Regions from separate parts of the Vibrio sp. RC2502 genome, predicted to be linked through region 4. Evidence: predicted binding sites of a transcription regulator. Region 4 holds the regulator's gene; each other region holds the start of a gene.

Region 1 (3,176 bases), 1.5 Mb from region 4:
CTGATGAAAGACAACCCGCCAGATGTCTTCAACCACAACCTAGAAACTGCGCCGCGTCTTTACCGTAAAGCTCGCCCAGGTGCGAACTACAAGTGGTCACTTGAGCTTCTTAAGAAGTTCAAAGAACAGCATCCAGATGTACCGACCAAATCAGGTCTGATGATGGGCCTTGGTGAAACCAAAGAAGAAATCATCGAAGTGCTTAAAGATCTGCGTGCACACGGTGTAACGATGCTGACTCTAGGTCAGTACCTAGCGCCAAGCCGTCACCACTTGCCTGTAGAACGTTACGTTCCACCATCAGAGTTTGACGAGCTAAAAGAAGTCGCACTAGAGCTAGGCTTCACGCACGCAGCATGTGGTCCATTTGTTCGCTCTTCATACCATGCCGATATGCAGGCACAAGGTCTTGAGATCAAATAAGCATCTTGAACTCGAAAACTGAAAAGGTTGGCTTAGGTGCCAACCTTTTTTGTATCTGCCAAACAAGAGATGCCCTGCACCGCTCTCTTTTATTCGATGGCACGATTAAGCCGTCACAGACGCCAGACAAACAAAAAGGCCCTCATCTGAGGACCTTTAGTATTTTCAAACTGATTCGTTTCTAGTTCAGGGAAAAGTCGCGCAGTTTACAACTGTAAATGAGCATCTTTGACGCAAAAATAGAGTGAATCAGGCAGAACAATTAGGCGTAAACCGGTAGACGCTTACAGATTTCTAATACTTTCTGTTTAGTCGCTTCGATAACTTCTTCGTTGCCGATGTTATCTAGGACGTCACACATCCAGCTTGCTAGATCTTTTGCGTCTTCTTCAGTAAAACCACGACGAGTGATCGCTGGTGTACCTACACGGATACCAGATGTTACGAATGGGCTGCGTGGGTCATTTGGTACTGAGTTCTTGTTTACTGTGATGTTTGCTGCACCTAGTGCCGCGTCTGCATCTTTACCAGTGATGTCTTTGTCGATTAGATCAACAAGGAACAAGTGGTTTTCTGTGCCGTTAGATACGATTTTGTAGCCACGCTCTTGGAACTGACCAACCATTGCTTTTGCGTTTTTCACCACGCGAGCTTGGTAAGCTTTGAACTCTGGCTCCATCGCTTCTTTGAACGCTACTGCTTTACCAGCGATAACGTGCATTAGAGGGCCACCTTGACCACCAGGGAACACAGCTGAGTTCAGCTTCTTGTACATATCTTCGCCAGCATTAGACAAGATAAGACCACCGCGAGGGCCTGCTAGTGTTTTGTGCGTCGTTGTTGTTACTACGTGAGCGTGTGGAACAGGTGTTGGGTATTCGCCTGCTGCGATAAGACCGGCTACGTGTGCCATATCAACGAAAAGGTAAGCATCTACTTTGTCCGCGATTTCACGCATGCGCTTCCAATCAACGATTTGCGAGTAAGCAGAGAAACCACCGATGATCATCTTAGGCTTGTGCTCAAGCGCTAGCTGTTCCATCTCGTCGTAATTGATTTGACCAGCTTCATCGATACCGTAAGGGATAACGTTGTAATGCTTACCAGAGAAGTTTACTGGAGAACCGTGAGTCAGGTGACCACCGTGCGCTAGGCTCATACCTAGTACTGTATCGCCTGGGTTAAGAAGCGCCATGTAAACTGCGCTGTTTGCTTGAGAACCTGAGTGAGGTTGTACGTTAGCGTACTCACAACCGAATAGTTTGCATGCACGATCGATAGCAAGCTGTTCTGCTTTATCTACGTACTCACAACCGCCGTAGTAACGCTTGCCTGGGTAGCCTTCAGCGTATTTGTTCGTTAGCTGAGAACCTTGCGCTTCCATTACACGTGGGCTTGTGTAGTTTTCAGAAGCGATAAGTTCAATGTGTTCTTCCTGGCGAAGGGTTTCTTCCTGGATAGCTGCGAACAGTTCCGCATCGTAATCTGCGATGTTCATATCACGCTTAAGCATCTGTATCTCCTGACTCAGATTAGTACTGAAAGTTGCAAAAAAACTGGTTAACGACCTAACGCAAACGTTTTCGTCGCATCAATGGCGCGCATTCTACATAATTTGATCTAGGTCATAAAGAGAAATTTACAATTTTTCTCATGCAGTTTTTTCATGATGACAAGCAATAGTTATCATGGTGATGTTGCAATTGTTCAACCACGATTTATTGCCTGTCAATTTTGTGCTTTACACCCTGTAAAACAGCAATTACATAGGTTTACCGCAAATTTTACCCTCTAGCTACCGAAAAGATCATCTTTTTACTACTATGCACGCCTTATTTCTCACCGATGACTGCAATTTTGATGGAAAAACACTCAAGAAAAGAAGACTGGATAGCAATTCTCACTGGTACCTTTTTGGTAGCTCAGGGCGTTTTCTTTCTCCAATCCGCGAACCTTCTAACAGGAGGCACGACTGGATTGGCATTGCTAATAAGCCAATTTACACCTTTTACCTTTGGTGTGCTGTACTTTTTGGCAAACTGTCCTTTTTACTTACTCGCATGGAAACGCTTCGGCCGTCATTTCGCAATCAATAGCGCTATTTCTGGCGCGTTGGTTTCTATCTTTGCCGATCACCTTTATTTGCTGATCTCACTCGAATCCGTTAACGAAATTTATTGCGCGGTAGCAGGTGGCCTATTAATGGGATTAGGTATGCTGATTTTGTTCCGACATCGCTCCAGCCTAGGTGGCTTTAACGTGTTGTGTTTGTTTATTCAGGACAAGTTTGGCATTTCTGTTGGCAAAAGCCAGATGGCAATCGATGCATGTATCCTGTTTGCTTCGTTCTTCTTTGTCACTCCAGAGGTGATTGGCCTTTCGATTTTGGGTGCCTTTGCACTGAATGTCGTATTGGCGATGAATCACAAACCACACCGATATTCCGTTACCTACGGTTCATAAACTTTTGATGATAATTGACGCGCGATTTATAAGATTTCGCGCTTCAATAACTATATAATATTTCGCGATTTCCAAATAACTCGGTACGGTATGCGCGACTTTCTACAACAAGCCAAACAAACTCACAGCTGTATTGCGATTGGCGAGTTGGTCTACAATCCGAAAACACAGACTCTTCATCAAGACACTATCGCGATTGATCTCGAACCTCGTACCATTGAGTTATTAGAACTTCTGCTAACAAGCGTGGGGCATCCGATCTCTGCCGACACCATTATCGAAACCATTTG
Region 2 (3,176 bases), 1.0 Mb from region 4:
AAGAGCTTGGCGTTCCTTGTCCAAATTGTGGTAACGAGTTGGTATTACGCCAAGGGCGTTATGGCATGTTTGTTGGTTGCAGTAACTATCCGGCGTGCCATCATATTGAGTCGATTAATCAACCTGAGCCAGAAAAGCAGCCGCAAGAGCAACACGCGTGTCCTGAATGTGGTAAAGGTCATTTAGTTGAGCGTAAAACGCGCTTTGGTAAAACTTTCTACGCATGTGATAACTACCCTAAATGCAAATTTGCAGTTAATCTCCCTCCGGTTAAAGGGAGATGCGAAGAATGTGGTTTTACTTTGTTGGTGGAGAAGAAACTCGCCAGTGGTGTGAAATTGCAATGTGCCAACCGTAAGTGCCAGCACACCCAACAAGGGTAAATACATCAAAGGAATTAAAAAGGGTCGCATCGTGCGACCCTTTGTGGTTTTTGGGGCTAGATTTTAGCGTTATGCTTGTTTCGCAAACTCGTGCACGGCTGGGAATGCCATTGGATCTAAGACATCCGCGAGAGCGCACAATCTACGGTGCAATTCTCCTGGGTAGTCACCGCATACGTTGATGTGACCCATTTTGCGTCCTTCACGTTTCTCTTTGCCGTACCAATGGATGTGACAACCATCCATGGCGAGCAATGCTTCTGGTAACGTATCTTCACCAAGAATATTCACCATTGAGGTTTCGCGAATCAGTTTGGTGCTGCCTAACGGCAAGCCGCACACGGCGCGCAGATGGTTTTCAAACTGACAAGTTTCCGCACCTTGCTGTGTCCAGTGACCGGAGTTGTGCACGCGTGGGGCAATCTCATTGACTAACAGTGTGCCCTCGACATCAAAGAATTCGAGCGCTAATACGCCAACGTAATCTAGGCTATCTGCGACGGCCGTGAACATCTGTTTGGCTTGGGCTTGCAGCTCTGGCGCATCAATTGCGGTGGATAAGCTCAATATGCCATTGGTATGAACGTTTTCTGCTAGAGGGTAAACCTCAACACTGCCGTCTTTGCCACGCGCACCAACTAAAGAGACTTCACGATTAAATGGCACAAACTCCTCAGCCACAATGGCTTGAGTTGGTGTTGCTGCAATGCACTCCGCCATTTCTGCCCAGATCGTCTCGATCTGAGCCGCTTCTTTCAAGCGCCATTGGCCTTTACCATCGTAACCACCCAATGCACTTTTCAGCACCATAGGCATGCCAACATGTTCAATTGCGCGTTCAAAATCTTCACGTGTCTCAATCACGTAGTACTTTGCATTACGCACACCAGCATTATCGAGTAGCGCTTTTTCAACACGGCGGTCACCGCCTGCTTTGATGGCTGCGGTACTAGGGAGGAACTTGCCACTTAATTCACAGATGTCGAGTACATCGTGAGGTATATGTTCGAATTCTGCGGTGATCGCATCCACTTGTTCAATGGCATTTTCCAAACCATGACCAAGCACCTGTTGGGTAAGAGGATGGACAACGTTACCGCTACCGACATCGTAAGCCGAGATTTGGATGTTCAGTGGTGCACCAGCCAGAGACATCATGCGAGCCAACTGACCTGATCCGAGAACCAGTACATGCATCTGATTAATCCTCAGCTGGATTTGGGTTAGCCAGTACGGTTTCCGTCTGTTCATTGCGGAACGCTTCTACCTTCGCCATGATGCTTTCGTCATGAGTACCTAGGATTTGTGCCGCTAAGATGCCCGCGTTTGCAGCGCCCGCTTCGCCAATCGCTAACGTGCCGACTGCAATGCCTTTTGGCATTTGTACAATAGATAGCAAAGAGTCCATGCCTTTTAGAGCGCGAGATTGAACCGGAACGCCAAGTACAGGCAAACTGGTGAAGGCTGCCGCCATTCCTGGTAGGTGAGCTGCACCACCGGCACCTGCGATGATCACTTTGATGCCGCGTTCTTTCGCGCTGCTAGCGTAATCGGCTAATAGTTGAGGAGTACGGTGAGCTGACACCACCTTTGTTTCGTAAGACACGCCAAATTGATCCAGCATGTCTGCTGCTAGTTTCATGGTTGGCCAATCGGATTTAGAACCCATGATGATACCGACTTTCATCTCAAACTCCTTCAAGCTGCAAAATTAGGTGAGCTGATAAATTTGTGCGCATTATACGGGGATTTTTATCTCAAGCAAACGTTTGCGTCTTGTTGTTGACGCTATTGATACATTTTATAAAAAAATTGCTTTAGTGTCTGAGAATGAATATTTGTACACTTAGTGAAAATAATACAGTCAGACAATCAGGAAGTAATCGGTGGATAACTTTGAACAAGTGCTCAACGCACTACAACAAGGCGAAGTGATTGCCTACCCAACAGAAGGGGTTTTTGGTGTCGGATGCGATCCAGATAACCCAGAAGCAATTCAAAAACTGCTGGATCTCAAGCAGCGTCCGGTGGAAAAAGGGCTGATTCTGATCGCCGCAAGTTATGAGCAGCTCTTGCCGTATATTGATGAATCTCAACTGACTCCAGAACAATTAGCGACCGTTCATGCAACTTGGCCTGGCCCATACACTTGGATCATGCCAGCGAGCGATAAAGTCTCCAACTGGGTTTCAGGACAGTTTGATTCAATTGCAGTTCGTGTGACTGATCATCCTTTGGTTCAAAAGATGTGTAATGCATTCGGAAAGCCGTTAACCTCTACCAGCGCGAATCTTTCCGGCTTGCCACCGTGTATGACCACGGAAGAGGTAGAGCAGCAATTAGGTGACAAGCTGGTGGCCATTCTTCGTGGTGAAACCAGCGGCCGTGATAAACCCAGCGAGATTCGTGACGCCAAAACTTCACAAATATTAAGACAGGGCTAACCCTGCTTGCCAGCCATCAATAGGTATCACGTAATAGGTAATAACGTATGTCAGCAATCGATAAGTACGCCGTAAAGCAGTTCCTGATGTCACTTCAGGACTCCATTTGTCAGCAGTTAGAACAAGAAGATGGAAAGGCCGTCTTTGTCGAAGATGCATGGCATCGTGAACCGGGCGAACGTCTTGGTGGCGGTGGGCGCTCACGTGTTCTGCGTGATGGTCTTGTTTTCGAGCAAGGTGGGGTGAACTTCTCGCATGTGGAAGGGAAAGAAATGCCAGCATCTGCGACGGCTCATCGTCCGGAGCTAGCTGGTCGCCGCTTTGAAGCGATGGGGGTCTCTTTGGTTAT
Region 3 (3,176 bases), 1.5 Mb from region 4:
GTAACTTGAGATACAAATTGTATCAACGTAGCGAATACCCAGTTCACGAGCCAAGATAGCACCCGGTACTAGACCGCCACGGCTTACCGCCCAAATACCTTTCCATTGCTCAGCTGGCATCTGTTTCTCAGCCAGTTCACGGCAGTAAGTCTGCATCGCATCCCAAGTGATAATGAATTTTTTACTCATTGTAATAACCTAATAATTTGAAAATATGCATCCTCAAAATCTAGCGAAACGGCTTTAAAGCGGAATATTCACTATGCTCTCCAGAGGTCAGGAGACGAGGATTTCAAGCTGCGCAAACGATTATTCTACCGAAACACACCGTTAATACCAACGGTGATATCAAAATTCTCCGTCTATTACGCAGAAAAATCGAATTCAGTGAACAACGCTAAAAGCAAAAAGCCAGCACGAACAGCTTTTGCTGCTCGCGCTGGCTTTTTAAAAGTAATTACCCGGCTAGGTATTTAACGATGAAGATGGCAGACATAACCCAAACACTCATCGATACATCGCGGCCTTTGCCACTAAACAATTTGATTGCAGCATACGCAATAAAGCCTAGGGTGATACCTTCTGCAATAGAGAAAGTAAGCGGCATCACAAGACAAGTTACAACGACTGGAGATGCTTCAGTTAGGTCACGCCAATCAATGCTCACCAAGCCAGAAAGCATCAAAATTGCTACATAGAACAATGCACCTGACGTTGCATACGCAGGGATCATACCCGCTAGTGGCGAGAACAATAGTGCAAGCAGGAAGAGTACACCAACAACCACTGCGGTTAGGCCAGTACGACCACCAGCAGCTACGCCCGAAACACTTTCAATGTATGAAGTCGTGTTTGACGTACCTAGCAACGCACCAACAGAAGTCGCTGTTGAGTCAGCAAGTAGTGCTTTGTTTAGACGAGGAATGTTGCCATTCTCATCCGTTAGACCGGCTTTTTGAGAAACACCAACGAGCGTGCCAGCCGTATCAAATAAGTCGACGAACAAAAAAGCGAACACAACAGAGATCATGCCGACTTCAAATAGACCCGAGAAATCCAATTGTAAGAATGTTGGTGCGATACTTGGTGGTGTTGACATGACACCGTTCCATTGCACATCACCAAATAGAAGACCAAGCGCCGTCACACCCAAAATCGCGATCATCACCGCACCTTTCACACCACGGTGAACAAGCGCGATAGTAAGGAAGAAACCAATCGCCGCCAACACTGATGGCAATGACGTGATATCGCCCATTGAAACCAATGTCGCTGGGTTATCAACCACAATACCTGCGTTTTTAAGGGCGATAAACGCCAAGAAAAGGCCAATACCTGCAGAAATGCCGGTGCGAAGCGAATGCGGGATCGAGTTAATGATCCATTCACGAATCTTAAAAATGCTCAGCAGAATAAATAAAACACCAGAAACAAACACTGCAGCCAGCGCGACTTGCCATGTGTAACCCATGCCTAACACAACGGAATATGTGAAGAATGCGTTTAGACCCATGCCCGGAGCCTGAGCAATTGGGTAGTTTGCGACTAAGCCCATAATGAAACAGCCAATCGCAGCGGCAAGACACGTTGCAACAAAGATCGCACCACGATCCATACCGGTATCAGACAAAATAGCTGGGTTTACAAAAATAATGTAAGCCATGGTAAGGAAGGTCGTAATACCTGCAATGATCTCAGTGCGCACATTTGTGCCGTTTTCACTAAGTTTAAAGAGCCTTTCGAGCATGATCGAATCCTGTAAAGGTAAAAAGTAAACGGTTGCGTAATCGATTGGCGGGAATTATAAAGTTATCAAATAGCAAATTCTAGATAGAATCATCACTCTAAAGCGATTTTTTTCGCAGGATATGAAACCCATCCGTTAGTATTTAAAATCAAGAATGAATATAGCGCTTATTAAACAATAACTAACCGCTCATGTTCACTTTGCCTTCAATGCGTGCAAATTGAGCAATGTTCTAAACTTTCAAACAGAAATGGACGTTAAAGGGCAATATTCACTCACAATTTACTGCGTAAGTGGGATTCCTTTTAGCAGCAATAAGAGAATGGAGGCTTAGTGGTGGAAATTTGGTCGGAAGTAGAAAAAAGAGATAAAAAAACGCCACTCAATTTGAGTGGCGGTGAATCATGTCAGCACTATCACTGAAAAAAAATTCCAATTTATAGGGGTGAACAAACTGTTCGAGTCACATGCGTTGACTTCACTTAGTAGCCAAAGCTTGTTGGGTATACAAAGTTACCGGTATATACAGATTTGCTATTCCAGAACATTGCACTTGGTAAACCTTTCATAAATATCACCTTCTAAATCAATTAAAACAGTCGTTGATTTCTCGGTTCCTTGGAGGCGATAAACGGACTCATCCTTTGAGCATTTCATTCTTCATCTCAGAAGCTGGTTACAAATATACCACCAAGAAATTTAATTACAAGCATTTTAGTGATAAAAGTCACAAAAAATCCATAAATTGACGTCAATCAAATTTTAACTGTAATTAAATTACATTTTTGTGAATTAAAAATTATTCTACTTTCAGTTCATATAAACATAAGCGCATTTACGAGCTATACCATGTTCATAAAGTGTGACAGTGAGGAAGGAAATCCTTTGGTTCTCGACTACTAGTAGCCTTCGTCTGGTGGTATCCTTGAGCTAATTCATGCCAAATATCATTAGCATTTCCTGCTAATCACACATTATTTATACGGTATATATTTGGCAAAGCACATCAAAAGGAGTCTTCCGTGTCTGAATTCCATTCTGAAATCAGTACCTTGTCACCTGCTCCACTTTGGCAGTTTTTCGATAAGATTTGTTCCATCCCTCATCCATCTAAGCATGAAGAAGCATTAGCACAGTACATTATCAACTGGGCAACAGAGCAAGGCTTCGATGTTCGCCGAGACCCAACGGGCAACGTATTCATCAAAAAGCCAGCAACGCCTGGGATGGAAAACAAAAAGGGCGTGGTTCTTCAAGCACACATTGACATGGTGCCACAGAAGAATGAAGACACTGACCACGACTTCACAAAAGATCCAATTCAACCGTACATCGATGGTGAGTGGGTAACAGCGAAAGGCACGACGCTTGGTGCAGACAACGGTATTGGTATGGCTTCTTGTCTTGCTGTATTAGCATCTAAAGATAT
Region 4 (3,176 bases):
AGCGCCTAACAAAAGAATGGTGGCAACAAGTATCAGTCCAAAGATAAGTTTTTTATTCATGTGTGCTCCGTTTCTATATCTAGGCTACCGCTTAAAGTATTCATACTGAATATTGTTTTAACAATCTCGTTATCGAAACTAAGTCGTGGCGCTGAAGATACGGGTGTTTTGGGATTTACAAAGGAGTAGACACGAGGGGAGCTAAAAAAATTTCATAAAAAAACCGCAGTTCGCACTGCGGTTTTAGTCGATAGATTAGAGCAGACTTCTGTTACGAAAGGCCATTCATTAATTCTTCACGACGAGACTGGGGGACTACACTCCAGTGTGTGCCGTTAATAGCACCTTCTAAGGCCCAAAGTAGCTCAAGGCTAACTGTGGTGGAGTGCGTGTCTCTGATCGCTTTATAAGCACTTAGTGCGCCTTCTTCTTCAAGTTGAGCAACAGAATCAATACCCGCTTTCTTAAGCATTCTTTCTGTAGCCAATCTCAGGTTCGGCAGATCTTTCAAGCGATTAGGCTTAGTGCTCGCTTGTTGTTCTTTCTCAAGTTTGGCGTTTTCTAAGGATTTTTTCGCTACTTCAATTAAGCGATCGCTAGATTCCCATAGTTCGCTGGAAATAGCGTAGTACTTAGTAACGACTGGGAAGCCACGTTTTTTATAAACGTAAGGCTTTAGACCCTGTGTCTCGAAGTCAGATGAAGTTTGTTGGTCTGCTCGTATATGAAGCTGGTTGTTTACCACTAGTGCAAACATCGTTTCATCAGCGAAAAGTCCGAAGCCACCAAACATTGAGCGCGACTTGATAGTACCAAGTGCCTCAAATAGCTTCATAGAGTCTTTGAGTATCGGTTTATCCATGTTTTGTTATCTCGGTGTAATTAATATTACGCCACCAAAAGTCAGGTCCGAGAGAGTAGCAAACGTGCGCAAAGGCAATGTCATTAAAGGGTAAAGACATTGGTTGCACACTTGCCATCGGTAACCCCGCTACCTTCCATATACTACTATGGTTCAGGCCGGAGGCTTTGCGTCCCACCCTTTCGGATGGTTTGCCCTGTGCGTGACCAGATGAGGATACTTCGTATATTGAATTAACATCACACTTTAGATTTTAAAACGTGATCTTGATTCAATAAATAATGCCATTTTGTGCATGGGTACTCATAATTGAGAATTGTATTTAATGTTTGAAAAGAAGCGGGAATTAATAATTCACATGTAAAGAAAACAGTAACTTATGGAAGTTATTGTTTTTAAGAATGAGGCAAAGTGTGCGGGAAGTGTTATTTTTTTAATAAAAAAAAGCGCCCCTAAGGGCGCTTGTGTTCATTTAATTAAGTTTCTTAACGGTATTGCGGATAACAATCTCTGGTTGCATCTCGAACACACGTTTTTCGTGTTCTTTATCTTTAATGCGTTCAAGTAGGATCTCAAACGCATTTTTACCCACACGACGTTTAGGTTGGTGAATCGTTGTTAGCGGTGGTGAGAAGTACTCTGCAAGTTCAATGTTGTCGTAACCGATAACAGAAACGTCATCTGGAACCTTGATGCCGTTTTGTTGCAGACGGCTCATTAAGCCAAGTGCCATGGTGTCGTTAAAACAGAATACTGCAGTAGGGCGTTTTTCCATCGCGGTGATCTTGTCTGCAACCAGTACCGCAGTATCACATTCAAAGTTACCTTCAAGAATCCAATCTTCATTGATTGGCAGTTTTGCTTCAGCCATGGCACGACGAAAACCAGCGATACGCTCTTGGCAAGCAAGTTTCTCAAAGTGACCACTAAGGCAGGCGATGTCAGTGTGGCCGTTATCGATAAGATATTTAGTTGCTAGGTAGCCACCTTCTTCAGAGTTATCGATGATCTTGTCCGCACGAGAACTCTCTGGGCCCCAATCCATCACAACTTTCGGGATATCTGAGTGACGATCTAACATCTCTTTTAGTTCTTCGGTTAGATCTGAACACATCACCAAAATGCCATCTACACGTTTCTCAGCAAGCATGCGGATGTAGTCGCGCTGTTTCTCGTAGATGCCGCCAGTATTACACAAGATCAACGTGTAACCTTGACGGTAGCAGTAGCTTTCTACACCGTCGATCACTTCAGAGAAGAACAGGTTAGTTGATTGTGTTACCAACATACCAATAGTACGAGTTGAGTTGCATTTTAAACTACGAGCAACTGCGCTTGGTGCGTAGTTAAGCTCATCAACCGCTTTCATTACTTTTTCTTGGGTTGCTTCTGCAACAAAACGTGTCTTATTAATAACGTGCGAAACTGTCGTGGTAGAAACGCCGGCTAAGCGAGCAACGTCTTTTATAGTGGCCATAAATGATGTCCTGTATCGAGCTACTTAATACCGTAGTGAATACAACCATACGCTTAGTTTTTTGCGCAAACTAAACACCACAACAACAGTAGTGTCTATTCTAGTAGGCAGCGGTTGTACCGAAATCGGTATAAAAAGATTTGTAGCAACTTGGTTGAAGGTACTCGGCTTCCTACTAAATATGAGGAAGTGGTTATCAACCTATTAATAAAAAACAAAAACCGCTATATTTCAGCGGTTTACATATAAATCATATTTAATCGTTTGCGTTCACATTTTAGCCCTATGTGGGCTGGCTGGCAATATTTTCAGCAAGAGTTTTGTGTATTTGAAGTCACATTTTGACTGCTAAATGAACGAACGTCTTTGAGCCAGATTAAAAGCAAGCGAATAAAATAGGGAGCCCGACAGGCAGGCTCCCTAAAAATAGGCGGTGATTATTCACCAAGAAGGTAAGCGCTGTCCAGTTTACAAAATGCAATTAATAGTTGCGCAACGCTTAAGTAGAAGCCAAAATCATCAAATTGCTTACATTTTTCAGCAAATTTTGGCAACCAAGACATGAGTTGATTTTGGATGAAATCGTTTTGTTTAACGAAAGCCTCTTCCATATGTTTTTCTTGCTCTAACTCATTTGAGCGAATGATCATGTTGCCCAAAAAGTCCAATTCGACAGCGAGATGGTCTGCTGGTTCTTTGAGGTTTTCGTCTACCTGAACCCCAAAATCTGCCATCAGTTTTTCCATCTCTTCTGCAGGTTTGTCATTAAGCAAACCTGATTCACCAATGTACATAGAAGCGTACGGTAGTGCCCCATACTTATCTGTTTTTAAGAAC

The links. The regulator PurR, encoded in region 4, represses purine synthesis genes. The targets are predictions, from matches to a motif close to TNANGNAAACGTTTNCNTNA.
Region 1: the regulator PurR is predicted to act here: its motif matches at 1,993-2,012, upstream of glyA (serine hydroxymethyltransferase).
Region 2: the regulator PurR is predicted to act here: its motif matches at 2,141-2,160, upstream of purE (5-(carboxyamino)imidazole ribonucleotide mutase).
Region 3: the regulator PurR is predicted to act here: its motif matches at 1,768-1,787, upstream of ACYJZR_RS03230 (NCS2 family permease).

What each region holds. Positions count from the first base shown of each region.
Region 1 is NZ_CM141453.1:746,184-749,359, reverse strand. It holds gene lipA (lipoyl synthase) at 1-423, shown strand, start outside; gene glyA (serine hydroxymethyltransferase) at 686-1,936, opposite strand; gene ACYJZR_RS03435 (YitT family protein) at 2,284-2,886, shown strand; gene ACYJZR_RS03430 (winged helix-turn-helix domain-containing protein) at 2,977-3,176, shown strand, end outside.
Region 2 is NZ_CM141453.1:3,259,437-3,262,612, reverse strand. It holds gene ACYJZR_RS15245 (DNA topoisomerase family protein) at 1-383, shown strand, start outside; gene ACYJZR_RS15240 (5-(carboxyamino)imidazole ribonucleotide synthase) at 453-1,580, opposite strand; gene purE (5-(carboxyamino)imidazole ribonucleotide mutase) at 1,585-2,070, opposite strand; gene ACYJZR_RS15230 (L-threonylcarbamoyladenylate synthase type 1 TsaC) at 2,270-2,827, shown strand; gene hemF (oxygen-dependent coproporphyrinogen oxidase) at 2,875-3,176, shown strand, end outside.
Region 3 is NZ_CM141453.1:701,263-704,438, reverse strand. It holds gene gpt (xanthine phosphoribosyltransferase) at 1-189, opposite strand, end outside; gene ACYJZR_RS03230 (NCS2 family permease) at 458-1,747, opposite strand; gene ACYJZR_RS03225 (aminoacyl-histidine dipeptidase) at 2,770-3,176, shown strand, end outside.
Region 4 is NZ_CM141453.1:2,221,231-2,224,406, reverse strand. It holds gene ACYJZR_RS10395 (TVP38/TMEM64 family protein) at 1-60, opposite strand, end outside; gene ACYJZR_RS10390 (TfoX/Sxy family DNA transformation protein) at 272-862, opposite strand; cyclic di-GMP riboswitch class I at 979-1,068, opposite strand; gene purR (HTH-type transcriptional repressor PurR) at 1,335-2,339, opposite strand; gene torD (molecular chaperone TorD) at 2,777-3,176, opposite strand, start outside.